One region of the Thalassorhabdus alkalitolerans genome, then DNA from elsewhere that is predicted to be linked to it. Evidence: a T-box and tRNA genes for the amino acid it is inferred to sense, from the RefSeq annotation. Region 1 holds a T-box; the other holds one or more tRNA genes.
What was found. A T-box is a leader RNA that pairs with one kind of tRNA and senses whether it is charged. The one in region 1 lies ahead of tyrS (tyrosine--tRNA ligase), so its partner is inferred to be a tRNA-Tyr.
Positions count from the first base shown of each region.

Region 2: it has a tRNA-Tyr gene. The T-box ahead of tyrS (tyrosine--tRNA ligase) is inferred to sense a tRNA for this amino acid. The anticodon was not compared.

Region 1 is NZ_JBHSOZ010000003.1:100,709-108,073, reverse strand. Features, by position in the region: gene ACFPU1_RS03130 (ROK family transcriptional regulator) at 80-1,249, shown strand; gene ACFPU1_RS03125 (ABC transporter ATP-binding protein) at 1,398-2,537, shown strand; gene tyrS (tyrosine--tRNA ligase) at 2,722-3,966, opposite strand; T-box leader at 4,014-4,237, opposite strand; gene ACFPU1_RS03115 (MarR family winged helix-turn-helix transcriptional regulator) at 4,252-4,764, opposite strand; gene ACFPU1_RS03110 (GDP-mannose 4,6-dehydratase) at 5,153-6,115, shown strand; gene ACFPU1_RS03105 (hypothetical protein) at 6,281-6,862, shown strand; gene ACFPU1_RS03100 (glycosyltransferase family 2 protein) at 7,039-7,365, shown strand, end outside.
Region 2 is NZ_JBHSOZ010000009.1:16,874-24,238, forward strand. Features, by position in the region: gene ACFPU1_RS14380 (D-alanine--D-alanine ligase family protein) at 1-867, shown strand, start outside; tRNA gene ACFPU1_RS14385 (tRNA-Glu) at 1,034-1,108, shown strand; tRNA gene ACFPU1_RS14390 (tRNA-Tyr) at 1,210-1,295, shown strand; tRNA gene ACFPU1_RS14395 (tRNA-Lys) at 1,312-1,387, shown strand; tRNA gene ACFPU1_RS14400 (tRNA-Gly) at 1,602-1,676, shown strand; tRNA gene ACFPU1_RS14405 (tRNA-Gly) at 1,683-1,756, shown strand; tRNA gene ACFPU1_RS14410 (tRNA-Ala) at 1,765-1,840, shown strand; gene ACFPU1_RS14415 (aspartyl-phosphate phosphatase Spo0E family protein) at 2,013-2,180, opposite strand; gene sigW (RNA polymerase sigma factor SigW) at 2,396-2,959, shown strand; gene ACFPU1_RS14425 (anti-sigma factor) at 2,978-3,604, shown strand; gene cdaA (diadenylate cyclase CdaA) at 3,792-4,619, shown strand; gene ACFPU1_RS14435 (CdaR family protein) at 4,612-5,907, shown strand; gene glmM (phosphoglucosamine mutase) at 5,944-7,290, shown strand.

The DNA.
Region 1 (7,365 bases):
TTAAACTTATAAATTATTTTTCAATTTTTTCAAATTCATGCTACTTTTTTCTAAAATTGTTGTTACAGGAGGGATACCTATGAAAACGGGAGATCACAGCCTTGTAAAAAAAATAAATAAATCTATCGTATTAAATAAGATCCAAAATAATAGTCCTATATCTCGAGCTCAAATTTCTAAGTTAACAGGTTTAAATAAAGCTACTGTTTCCAGCCTTGTTAGCGAATTATTAGAAGAACAATTCGTTCAAGAAATAGGGTCTGGCATATCCAGTGGTGGTCGTAAACCTGTTATGCTCTACTTTAATAAAAACGCAGGCTTCTCAATTGGAATTGATCTTGGTGTTAATTATGCTCTTGCTATTCTTACTGACTTACAAGGAAACATTCTTGAAAGAGAAGAAATTACTATTACTGATAAAGAACCAGCAGCTGTGTTCCAACAATTAAAAAGCTTAATTGAATCTATTGGAGTAAAATCTCCAGACTCACCCTACGGAATTATTGGTATTGGAGTTGGAGTACCTGGAATTATTAACAATGAAGGAAGAATCCTTTTTGCTCCTAACCTCGATTGGCATGGCGTACATTTAAAAGAATATCTGGAAGAACATTTTAACGTACCAATAACAATTGAGAATGAAGCAAATGCAGGAGCTCACGGAGAGAAAATTTATGGTGGAGGGAGAGACTCTTCAAATTTAATTTACGTAAGCATCGGGGTAGGGATAGGAGCGGGTGTAGTTATAAGAGATCAGTTATATAGAGGGGCTTTAGGAATCTCTGGTGAAGTAGGTCACTTTACAATTGAATCTAACGGTAAACGATGTGAATGCGGGAATAAAGGATGCTGGGAACTTTATAGCTCAGAAAGTGCAATAATCAACAGATTAAACCCTCACTTTTCAGACGAAGATCTTACATTAGAGGTACTAATTAAGAAAGCTCAACAAGGAAATATGGAGGTAATTAATACTTTCTCTCAAGTTGGTGAATTCGTTGGGATAGGATTAGCTAATATAATTAATTCTTTTAATCCTGAACAGATTATCATTGGAAATAGGTTCTCAAAACTAGAGAAATGGTTGCAAAATCCTATAAAACTGGTATTACAGCAAAGGCTTCTTCCATATTTTTATGAGACTACTTCTGTTACCTTCTCAAATCAAGGTATATATTCATGCGCTTTAGGGTCTTCTGCTTTTGCAATAGAACGTTTTTTATCCGCTAACAAAGTTACAGTAGTATAAAACGTCCTATGTACTAAAGTAGTTCACCTTTCTGTTATACAACCTGCACAAACTATGAAACTTATTTTGATGCAGATGTAATATATTAAAACGCTTACATTGATTTTATACTAGAAACATACTTACACTTTAAAAAGGAAGTGAGAATATGGCTAAAATCAAACTTAATGAGATTTATAAAATTTACGGTGGAGATGTCACAGCTGTAGAAAATTTTAATTTGGATATAGAAGATAAAGAATTTATTGTTTTCGTTGGTCCATCAGGCTGTGGAAAATCTACTACATTAAGAATGATTGCTGGGCTCGAGGATATTAGTAATGGAGACTTGGTTATAAATGGAAAGCGAATGAATGATATCCCTCCTAAAGACAGAGATATAGCTATGGTCTTCCAAAATTACGCTCTTTATCCTCATATGAGTGTATATGATAATATGGCTTTTGGTCTGAAGCTTCGAAAGTTTAGCAAAACAGAAATTAAAGAACGAGTGGATAATGCAGCAGACATTCTAGGTTTAAAAGACTATTTGAATAGAAAACCAAAAGCTTTATCTGGAGGACAACGACAAAGAGTTGCGCTTGGAAGGGCAATTGTACGAGATCCCCAAGTTTTCCTTATGGATGAGCCGCTTTCAAACCTTGATGCAAAACTACGCGTGCAAATGCGTGCTGAAATAATTAAGCTCCATCAACGCCTTCAATCTACAACGATATATGTAACCCATGACCAGACGGAAGCAATGACTATGGCAAGTCGGATAGTCATAATGAAGGATGGAGTTATCCAACAAGTAGGTACTCCAAAAGAGGTTTATGAAAAACCAATAAATGTATTTGTTGGTGGATTTATAGGCTCTCCGGCTATGAATTTCATTGAGGGAACATTAAAAAATAACAAATTTGTAACAGAAAACACAGAAATAACTATTCCAGAAGGAAAGCTTAAGCAATTAAAACAAGAATCTTTGCCACATAATAAATTGATTTTAGGGATAAGACCTGAAGATGTTCATGATGAGCTTGTATTTATCGATTCTTCACCAGATTCAAAGATCACTTTAGATATTGAGGTCGCAGAGATGAATGGAGCGGAAACATTACTTAACAGTACCATAGACGGCCAAAAATTGATTGCAAAGATTGATTCCCGAACGAATATCGCTAGTGGCAGTAAATTAGAGGTTGCTTTCAATATGCATAAAGTACATTTCTTCCATCCTGATACAGAAGAAAGGCTTACTTACACTTCCAATAAAGAAGAAAAAAAATCAGCTATAAGCGGTTAACCATAACCTTTTCTTTAAAAGATTACGTTTATTAAGATAGACCCAAGAAAAGATCACTTGGGTCTTTTTATTTAGCTAGATTAGAATCAATAGAATAAGCTATACTTCCATGTAATATTTTAAAAGTTCCCCAAGAAGAAATTATCAAAAAAAAGGTACAACAAAAAGTTGTACCTTCCCTCGATTATAATTTTATTTTAGCAAATTTACGTTTTCCTACTTGTACGATTAAGCCATTACTTAAGGTAATAACAACTCCCGTATCTTCTATTCTGTTCCCATCCACCTTGACACCTCTATTTTCAATCATACGCCGGGCTTCACTTTTAGATTTCAAAAGATCCAGCTGAACAAGGAGATCTATTACGGATACTTCGGGGTTGCCCTCCCATTCATACTCTTGAATGACTTCTGGTGTTTTCCCTTGTTGAAAGACAGAGACAAAGTGCTGCTCTGCCTGTTCAGCTGCTTCCCTTCCGTGATACATCTCAACAATCGTTTTTCCTAATAACATCTTGGCATCTCTTGGGTGAAGCTCCCCTGACTGTACCTTGTTCTTTATCGTTTCAACCTCAGTTGGGGATAAATTTGTAATGAGTTCAAAGTATTTGATGAGCAATTCATCTGGAATGGACATTGCTTTTCCGTACATCTCATTTGGACTTTCATCAATACCAATGTAGTTTTTCTTTGACTTTGACATCTTTTCTACACCATCAATGCCTTCCAATAGAGGCATTAACATCGCTACCTGCGGTTCTTTTTTAAACCTTTCTTGAAAGTGCCTGCCCATAAGAACATTAAAGTGTTGATCGGTTCCCCCAAGTTCTATATCACTTTCTAAAATGACAGAGTCATATCCCTGCATGACCGGGTAGAAAAATTCATGAAGGGAGATCGGTTTACGAAATGCCATCCGCTCCTCAAAATCGTCTCTTTCAAGGAGCCGGGCAACAGTGACCTTCCCGGCCAGGTTGATCACCTCTTCAAATTGTAAGGGACTGAGCCATTTTGAATTATAGTGAAGTTCTACTTTCTCCATATCAATTACTTTTCCAAATTGTTCGAAGTAGGTTTTTGCATTTTGTCGTACTTCTTCATCGGTCAACTGCGTTCTGGCAACAGACTTCCCTGTAGGATCTCCGATTTTTCCAGTAAAATCACCAATAATGAGCTGAATGGTATGGCCATTCTCTTGGAACTGTCTGATTTTATTGAGTACCACCGTGTGGCCAAGGTGAACATCTGGAGCCGAAGGATCTAATCCAAGCTTAATTTTTAATGGCTTGCCTTCAACAATAGATTTCACCAATTTGTTTTCCAGCTCTTCGGTTGGTATTATCTCACGAACTCCCTGCACATAAAAATCTAATTGTCTTTGGACTTCTCTTGCCTGTTCTTCTGTTAATTGCTTTTCACTTGTACTCATCATCGTCTTCCTTTCTCTAAATAAAATATAAAAAACCACGCCCCTGCTAAAGGGACGTGGTTATTGTTGTACGCGGTACCACCCTTTTTGAAGAGCATGAACTGCTCTTCCACTCATTTCGTTAACGGTATCACCCGTTCTTTGCTGCTGCACATTCACAAAGACATCTCTAGGAGGTAATTCATAGCTGCCTTTATGTCAGTTCACACCAGCCACTGACTCTCTGCAAAAGGGAGGTAGACTACTACTAAGTTCCTATCATCGATTTTTTTTATTTACTTTTACTTAAAAGTTGTTCCCTTTAATGACTTTTCGCAACAGTTCAGAGACTTGCTTTTTTTCCTCTTCCCGTAAACTACTGACAATCTCGACTTCTCCCTGATGGAAGCGAGGATATAGCTCCTGCATGACTTCCCTGCCCTTTTCGGTGATCGAAAGGTACGTCATACGCCTGTCGCGATTATCTGTACTTCGCTGGCAAAGATCCTTTTTCTCCAGTGTTTTCGTAATGTTGCTAACCGTCGCTTTGCTCACTGCTGAGAGTTCTGCAGCTCTTTTTGTTTCAACGCTTTTCCATACCCACAAATCATAAAGGATGGAAAACGCAGTCCAGGAGAGTCCGTAATCTGCAAGGACTTCACGCTCCATTTTATTTCTCAAGCCCTGTGCAATCCGATAAATATTTGTAACCACTGCGATAGATTCTAAATGTAACGATTCGATAGGCAGTTTCGTTAAATGATTGATCGTATCAATTTCTTCCGGAAGCAATTCACTATCATTATCAAAGGAATGGATGACGGCCACCTCGTTTACATAATCATTAGCTATGAAACGATTTTAGCAAAGACATTAGCAATTAACAATACAAAGATATAAATAATAAACACAAAATGCTGACAGTTTTTGATCGGCAAGGATCTAAAAACTTCGTATAATTGTTTTCGTTCACTAAACAAATGGATTCATCACCATATTTCTCAATAATAAACCTGTTGTTAATGTATTAATAACTGGAAACCATGTAACGTTGTGAACCTCAAAATTTAGTTGTCTGAACTAATAAAGTACAACCTCAATAAAAAGTTTACTAGTAAAATTAATCAAAAATTTGGAATGGAGTGTCACTTCTTTTATACATCCATAAATTATTTATATTACGGGATTATTTATTGAGGTGGCTAACATGGAAAAAAATACGCTAATTACTGGAGTTGCTGGATTTCTAGGTTCTAGCTTGGCAAAAGACCTTCTTCGTAAAGGTTTAACTGTTATTGGCTTAGATAACTTATCAACTGGCAAAATTCAGAACTTAGACAGTATTATGACTCATCCTAACTTTTTTTACTTTTATGCAGATGTATGTTCTCCAGAAATTTTCGAGATGAAAGAACTGGTAAAAACAGAAGAGATTTATCATTTGGCTTCTCCGGCTTCACCGAAATTTTATCAAACAACTCCTTTTAAAACCATTGAAGTAAATACATTAGGAACAAAAAACATGTTGAAATTAGCAAAAAGGAACTCTGCGAAGATAGTTTATACGAGTACAAGTGAAGTATATGGAGACCCGGAAGTCCATCCTCAGAATGAGCAATATTCCGGATCAGTAAAAACCTGGGGTCCAAGAGCTTGCTATGATGAATCAAAACGTTTAGGAGAGGTATTCTGCTTTTTGTATTACACCCAACATGGGGTAAAAGTTAAGGTTGCCAGACTTTTTAACACCTACTCGTTTGGATTAAGGAATGATGATGGAAGAGTCATCTCTAACTTTGTCACTCAGGCTATTAATAATGAAGATATAACCGTATACGGTGATGGAAAACAAACCCGTTCCTTTTGTTATGTCTCTGATACTGTAAATGCTCTACAGTTAATGATGGAAAAAGAAGAAGCAAATGGTGAAATTATAAATGTTGGAAATCCGGATGAATTTTCCGTTCTTGCTATAGCAAAAATGATAAAAAAATTGGCAAACAGTTCAAGTAACATTACATTTAATCCCCTACCCCTTGATGATCCTAGAAAAAGACGCCCCAATATCGATAAAGCAAAGCGATTGTTAGGTTGGGAACCAAAAGTTTCGTTAGAAGAAGGGTTGATAAATACAATAAATGCCTATCGCAAAAATAATAACAATGGATAGTACATCCATTTTGACGCCCAGCTTCCATTAAATGGGCGTTTTTTCTTTATAGCTTAGAAACTTAGTCAAAAATAAAACAATACTTTGAAGCATAAAATACTGCAATTATGTCTATTGGCTTTTTTGCCCTAAAAAAATATTCCATGTGTAGGGGGAGACATATTTATGAATAAGTTCGAAACGATTACTGTAATGAGAAAAGGTGAAAAAACGTACATTAATAATCCAACAAAATTTTGTCTGATTGGGAAAGGCCATCAGGGAGCCGTTTTTAGAGTCTCCTACGATCGTTGTGTGAAAATATATGTAAAAGAAAAATATTGCACTCGTGAGAAATATGCATTAAAGGCAGCCCAGGATTATAATATAGTTCCAATCATTTACGAAGCTGGCTCTAAATATATTGTTATGGAATATCTCACCGGCGGAACTCTGGCTGATTACCTTTTACAATATCGCACCTTTCCAGAAGAGACAGTAAAACAAATTCTTTATATTTTTAAAATGATGGAGAAAATTGGTTTTTCTAGGATTGATGCAAAACTGCGTCACTTGCTTATGAGTAAAGAAGGTGAAGTTAAAGTTGTGGATCATGTAAATTCATTTAGAAAAAAGCATTTCTTCCCTGTTGATTTTTTTAAAGATCTTAAAAAGATTAATCTTTATGACTCATTTATAGATCAAGCCAAAAAGATTGACCAAGAGCAAATAAATAAATGGAAAAATCAAATGGATAATCAGGCGTAAGCATGATTATGCCTCTCAATAATAAAAAACAAAAATTAGTGTCAAACACTTACTTATAACAATAGACTACAATAATCAGTTCAAAACCTTTTCCGTCAGCGACAAATCAATAGAAAATAACATTTAATCCAAGAAATACTGAGTGGTGTCTAGTCTTTAACAGGGTGGGATCGAATATGTTAATATCAGTTGTTATGGCCGTGTACAATGAAGAAACTTATGTTGCTGAAGCTGTAAGCAGCATACTAAATCAAACCTATAAAAATTTTGAATTTATAATTGTAAACGACGGTTCAACTGATAACACAAAATCAATTCTCGAACAGTATAAAGATAGTAGAATTAAAATTCTCGAATTGCCTAAAAACATAGGAGTTGCAAATGCAAGAAATATTGGTGTTAAAAACGCAATAGGAGATTGGATTGCGGTCCAGGATGCTGATGATGTTAGTTTACCTAATCGTCTGGAAGAATGCGCATCATTTATAAAAGAACATCCCCGT
Region 2 (7,365 bases), on a different contig from region 1:
CTTCAGGGACTATTTGAATTGTTTGACCTGCCTTATGTTGGCTGTGATGTTCCATCATCTGCTGTTGGAATGGATAAAATTCTCATGAAGCAGGTATTAAGGGACTCAGGTCTGCCGATTCTTGATTACGTATGGTTTTATAATAGCCAGTGGAATGCAGACAGCGAGGATTTTATCGAAGAGATAGAAGAAAGGCTTCAATATCCGGTAATTGTCAAGCCGGCTAATCTTGGCTCTAGTGTGGGAATCAGCAAAGCAGGAAACCGGGAAGAATTAGAAACAGCTGTAGAGGAAGCCATGGAATTTGCCGCCAAAATTGTTGTGGAACGAATGGTGACCGATATGAAAGAGGTAAACTGCTCTGTCTTAGGAGATTACGAGGATGCAGAAGCTTCCGTTATTGAAGAAGTTCTGAAAACCGAAGAAATCTTGAGCTACCAGGACAAATATCAAGGTGGCGGTAAAGGAGGAGGCGGAGCCTCTAAAGGAATGGAAAGCACAGACCGTATTATTCCAGCAGACATTCCAGGAAACCTTGAAGAAGAAGTGAAAGACCTTGCCATTGATACATTTCAGCTTCTTGGCTGCAGCGGCGTCTCTCGTATTGATTTCCTTATTGATAACAGCGAACAAAGAGTATATATAAATGAAATTAACACCATTCCCGGTTCTTTATCTTTTTACTTATGGGATCCAGCTGGAAAAGACTTCAAGCAGCTTACTCACCAAATGATTCAATTTGCTTTAAAGCGTAAAAGAGAAAGAGAAAAGCTTACGTTTTCGATTGATTCTAACTTATTTTCTTTGCATAGTGCTCAAGGAGCAAAAGGTGGAAGCAAAGGCGGCTCAAAATCGAGTAACCGTTAGGAAAGCTAAAAGAGGCAGCCATCAAAGGCAGCCTCTTCCCTTTTTTTAAAAGAAATAAAAAGATCTTAAATTTTTTCTCTAAAAATAGTAATAACCTATTGATTTAGAATATAGTTTGATATATAATATTTTTTGTCAGTAAGACAATATATATTCATTTCAACATGGCCCGTTGGTCAAGTGGTTAAGACACCGCCCTTTCACGGCGGTAACACGGGTTCGAATCCCGTACGGGTCACCACTACTTTTGCTCTCATGGAAGAGGGCTTTGTTTTTTTCATAAAATATAATTGAGGTTGACATGAAAGCCTCAATATGTTTTAATTGGAAGGTATCTTTTTTGGAGGGGTAGCGAAGTTGGCCAAACGCGGCAGACTGTAAATCTGCTCCCTCTGGGTTCGGCGGTTCGAGTCCGTCCCCCTCCACCATTTTATTTATATGTACGAGCCATTAGCTCAGTTGGTAGAGCATCTGACTTTTAATCAGAGGGTCGGAGGTTCGAATCCTCCATGGCTCACCATTTATACACATGAGTCGCGTGATTCTCACCTACGGTTCTCCCGTAACAGAGAAGCACAGCAAGGAAGCGACGGGACTAGCGTTGCGTCGGAATCCTCCATGGCTCACCATTTACTTAATAGTTCCCCATTCATGGACGTGTTAGAGTCGGCTTTTTTGCCGACATGTTTTAATATGATTTACATAAGTACGGATTCTCGTTTGTCTTCTTGCATGCGGGAGTAGTTCAGTGGTAGAACACCACCTTGCCAAGGTGGGGGTCGCGGGTTCGAATCCCGTCTTCCGCTCCATAATCTGCGGGTGTAGTTTAGTGGTAAAACCTCAGCCTTCCAAGCTGATGTCGTGGGTTCGATTCCCATCACCCGCTCCATATAAGAAGGGGCCTTAGCTCAGCTGGGAGAGCGCCTGCCTTGCACGCAGGAGGTCAGCGGTTCGATCCCGCTAGGCTCCACCAATAATGATAACGATCCTTAGTGATACACTAAGGTTTTTTTTGTGTTTTTATACATACCAAAGTTCAGGAAGCAGAAGAAAATGAACGCATGTTTAGAGACTGTCATCGGTAAAACAGCTTTCCCAAAGAACAAGAGAAGAAAAAAATATCCCTCAGTCATCACTGAAGGTAATTAATGCTTTGCAAAATAAGAGTCATATTTATTTAATAATGAGTCGAGTTTCTTGCTTAGTTGAACGACCTCGTTGGAGAACAGAGGCTTACTCCACGCTTCTTTATTCAATTGCTCCCTGATCATCTCAATTTCATTGATGAGGCTTTCTTCCGGCACAATCTTCACCTCTTCCTCCACTTTTTCCTAAATATGGTATACCCCCAATTTAGGAAAAGCAAACATTACAAATAGCATATTTTTAAAAAATCTTCCATATGCATATCTTGGTGCGAAAAAATTTTTGGTACAATAAGGAAGATTGATTTTCTTATCGAGATAATGAAACTTTAAAGCTCCTTCTTTCGTAGAAGAAGGACCCGAGCTGGGCGGAGGTTGAGATAATGGATGCCCTGGTAAAACGGCTGATTAAAGAAGTGAAAAACGGGGATCAAGAGGCGTTTGCAGAATTGATCGATCTTTATAAAGATAAAGTATACCAAATTGCTTATCGGATGACAGGAAACGCTCATGAAGCACAGGATGTTGCACAGGAAGCTTTTTTAAGAGCTTATGCCAATATTGAAAGCTTTGATGAGCAAAGGAAGTTTTCTACCTGGCTGTTCCGCATTGCTACAAATTTATGTATTGACCGCTTACGGAAAAAGAAGCCTGATTATTCACTGGATGCAGAGGTGAAAGGTACAGAGGGCGTCACAGGTTACTCACAGGTTGCAGCAGCAGGGCCATTGCCTGAGGAAGAAGTGGTAACTGTAGAAATGCAGGAGTGGATTCAAAAGGAAATTTCTTACTTGCCTCCTAAATACAGGTCAGCTATTATTTTAAGGTACATAGAAGATTTGCCCATAAAACAAATTAGTGACATATTAGATCTGCCGGCAAATACCGTGAAAACTCACTTGCATAGAGGAAGGGAAGCGTTAAGAAAGCGACTTGGCGGCGCATGATGAAGGGAGGGAATTACCATGGCTTGTGATCACTACCATGATCGAGTGCTAAAAAGCTATTTTAACGAAGAGTTAGACGCGAAAGAAAGAGCCTCGTTCTATGAGCACTTAAAAAAGTGCAGCACTTGCCATTCCCATTATCATGAAACAACAAAAACAATAGCTTTTATACAAAGTGCCTCGCATTTAGAGGCTCCTGGCTCTTTCACAGCCAGTGTAATGGAACAGCTCCCTAAAAAAAGAAAAAGAGCTGCCTGGAAAAAATGGGCGTATAACCACCCGGTGGCTGCAGCCTCTGCTATCTTTCTTCTTTTAATGTCTTCAAGTGTATTTTCAATATGGAATGATCAATCCGGCCAGGAAATATCAGTCCAGGGGAGCGGGAATGTTCACATCAACAAAGAAAACGGAATGGTTGTCATTCCTGAAGATGAAGTGGTAGAAGGAGACTTAATTGTCCAAAATGGCAGTGTTGAAGTCCATGGTGAAGTTTTAGGAGACTTAACCGTGATTAATGGAGAGCCCTATTTGGCATCAGCCGGGGAAGTAGCCGGAGAAATTGAAGAGGTGGATCAGGTGCTGGAATGGATCTGGTACCATGCAAAAAGACTCACTGGGGATATCCTGTCTGGAAACGAGGAATAGCCATCCGCTGACACCGGGTGGTTTTTCATGATTAAATAGTGGTAAGGCAAGAAAGCTGTACTCTGACCAAGAAAGAAACAAAACTTTTGGAGCACCGAAGAAGCAAAACGGCTCCTAAGGATTTTATGCTATAATATATTGGTCGTTGGTTAGCTTTTTCCGTAAAGAAGAAAATGGAGGAAGAGCGATGTTCCCTATTGGAGAAGATATTCAATTCCTTACCTGGCTTGGAAGGATTGTCGATATATTATTAGTCACATATGTCATTTACAAAATGATTATGGTAATCCGGGGGACCCGGGCGGTACAGCTTGTTAAAGGGATCACTGTGATTTTGGCTGTCTGGTTTTTGAGCAGCTTTTTTGGTCTGAGAACGTTACAGTGGATCATGTCACAGATGGTTACATACGGCTTGCTTGCCATTATCATAATCTTTCAGCCTGAATTAAGAAGGGCGCTGGAACAGCTGGGACGCGGCAGAATATTTGGCGGCAGAACGGCTCCAGAGGAAGAAAGCTCTTATAAGACAGTGGAGGCAATTATAAAGTCTGTAAATTACATGGCTAAACGCCGGATCGGGGCGCTGCTGTCCATTGAAAAGGAAACAGGTATGAATGATTACGTAGAAACCGGTATCCCCATGAATGCAAGCATTACTTCGGAGCTTTTGATTAACGTATTTATTCCAAACACCCCCCTCCATGATGGGGCTGTCATTATTAGAAACAATGAAATATCAGCTGCTGCCTGCTACCTGCCTTTATCTGAGAATCCATTTATCTCGAAGGAGCTAGGTACAAGGCACCGAGCTGCTCTTGGCATCAGTGAAGTAACCGATAGTTTGACCATAGCTGTATCAGAGGAAACAGGAAGCATATCCGTCACGAAAAACGGAGACCTTCACAGAGATATTGATGAAGAAACACTAAGAGCAATGCTTGAAAAGGATTTAGTAATAGATCAAAAGCAAAATGGTTCTACTCTCTGGCAGTGGGGAGGGAAAAAGAATGGATAAACTTTTCAACAATCATTGGTTTATTAAGTTTATTTCATTAATGATTGCTGTGATGCTCTATACAATGGTAAACATGGAGAATGTTAATAATCAGCCGGGAGCACTCCCAACAGTTAACGAAACCACACATATGATCGAAGATGTGGAAATAGAAGCATATTATGACGATGAACAGTACGCAATTGTAGAGATAGCAGAAACAGTTGATATCACTCTTACAGGACCCCAGAGCTCTATTACTATGTTTTTGGTGAACCCGAATTATGAGGTCTATGTAGATTTAGAAGACCGGGGAGAAGGCATTCATCATGTTAATATTCAGCATAGCGGGTTTCCTGCAGAGCTGGCTGTGTCCATTGTTCCTCAAAACATTCAGGTAGAACTCCAGGAGAGGGAAACCGTTTCTCTACCTGTAGAAGTGGAATTGCAGAATACTGAGGGAGTGGAAGATGGCTATACTTTAGGCGCCCCCCAGGTGTCCCCGTCAGAAGTAGAAGTGACAGCACCGAGGGCAGTCCTTAATCAAATTAGTGCAGTAAGGACTTTTATTGATGTAGCAGGAACAAACGAAAGAGTAGAAACTACAGGAACCGTAGCTGTATATGACGAATTTGGCAACGAGCTGAATGTAGAGGTGAATCCTGAAACCGTAGATGTGGAAATTCCTGTAACAAGCCCATTTGTCTCTGTACCTGTTAATTTAACAAGGGAAGGCAGCCTGGAAGAAGGATTGACCATAGTAGATTTAGAACTTGAACCTACTGAGGTGACGATCTTTGGGCCTCAGGAAGTAATCGACGATATACAAGTGGTCGAGGGTGTGGTGTTAGACTTGTCTGCCATAACTGAAAGTCAGACGTTAGAGCTGGAGGTAGAACCCCCTCCAGGAGTAGAAGAGGTAAGACCGAATACCGTCACTGTCACAATAGAAGTGGCAGATGAGGAAGAAGCAACAATCGAAGATGTCCCTATTGAAATTGAAGAAGGGGAAGATGGTGACACCATTGAAATTACTGATCCGGAAGAAGAAACTACGGACGTAGATGTTTACGGGTCAGAAAATGAGCTGGAAGCCATTGAAGAGGAAGATATTCGTATCATTGGTGAAGTAGAAGAAGGGGAAGATGGTGAACAAACAGTCCCTTTAGAAGGTGAAGGACCAGAAGAAATTACAGTGGAACCTGAAGTGGAAGAAGCTGAGGTAGAAATATCTGAAGAAGAAGAAGAACAAGATAACAATGATGAAGAAGAAAATGGGAACGATAATGATGACGAAACCGAAGAGTAGGGTCATGTGAGTTGGTCATTGAAGGAGAGATAGTAAATGGGAAAGTATTTTGGCACTGATGGTGTAAGAGGCGTAGCAAATACCGAGCTGACTCCTGAATTAGCATTTAGGCTTGGCCGTGCGGGCGGCTATGTATTAACAAAGGATGTTGAACAGCCAAAAATCGTTATAGGAAGAGATACAAGAATTTCAGGCGAAATGTTTGAAGGAGCATTAATTTCCGGGCTTTTATCTGTGGGAGTCGAAGTAATGAGACTGGGTGTTCTTTCTACTCCTGGTGTAGCTTTTTTAACGAAAGCATTGAGTGCTCAAGGAGGAATCATGATTTCTGCTTCTCATAACCCAGTAGAAGACAATGGCATTAAATTCTTTAGTTCCGATGGATTTAAATTATCTGAAGCCATGGAACAAGAAATTGAGAATCACCTTACAGGAGAAGATGAGTTGCCTCGTCCAACAGGAAAGAGCCTTGGTGTGGTAAATGATTATTTTGAAGGCGGACAGAAATACCTGCAGTTTTTGAAACAAACGGTTCAGGAGGATTTCTCTGGTCTTCACATCGCGTTGGATTGTGCACACGGAGCAGCTTCTTCCCTTGCTCCACATTTGTTTGCTGATCTGGAAGCTGATATTTCAACGATTGGAAACAATCCGGACGGAATCAACATAAACGAAGGTGTGGGCTCTACTCATCCAGAGACACTATCTGCATTCGTAAAAGAAAAGGGTGCTGACTTGGGGCTTGCCTTTGATGGAGATGCTGACCGTCTGATTGCAGTTGATGAGAATGGCAGCATTGTTGACGGGGACCGGATTATGTTTATCTGTGCAAAGTACCTGAAGTCAGAGGGACTTTTAAACGACAATACACTAGTCACTACGGTAATGAGTAATCTAGGGTTGTATAAGTCTCTTGAAACTCTGGGAATAGAAACTAAGCAGACTTCTGTGGGAGACAGGTACGTAATGGAAGAAATGCGTAAAGGCGGCTACAGTTTAGGCGGTGAGCAATCCGGGCATATTATTTTCCTCGATTACGTGACAACCGGAGATGGGATGTTAACAGCTCTCCAACTTGCAAACATTGTTAAAGCAACGGAGAAGCCTCTTTCACAGTTAGCTGCTGAAATGGATAAATTCCCTCAAAAGCTTGTCAACGTGCCTGTAGTGAACAAGGAAGAAATCCACTCCAATACAGTAATCAATGAGGCTATCGAGCGGGTTGAAAGCGAAATGGGGGGCAATGGGCGTATCCTCGTCCGTCCTTCTGGTACAGAATCTCTTGTAAGAGTGATGGCAGAGGCTGAGACAGAAGAACTTTGCTCAAAGTATGTAGATGAAATTGTAAAGATTGTAGAACAGCAGATGGGCCGCACTCAATAGACAAAAACACAGCACAGGCTGACTCACAATAGAGCCGGCCTGTGCATATTTTTATATTACAGACCTGCTATAAAG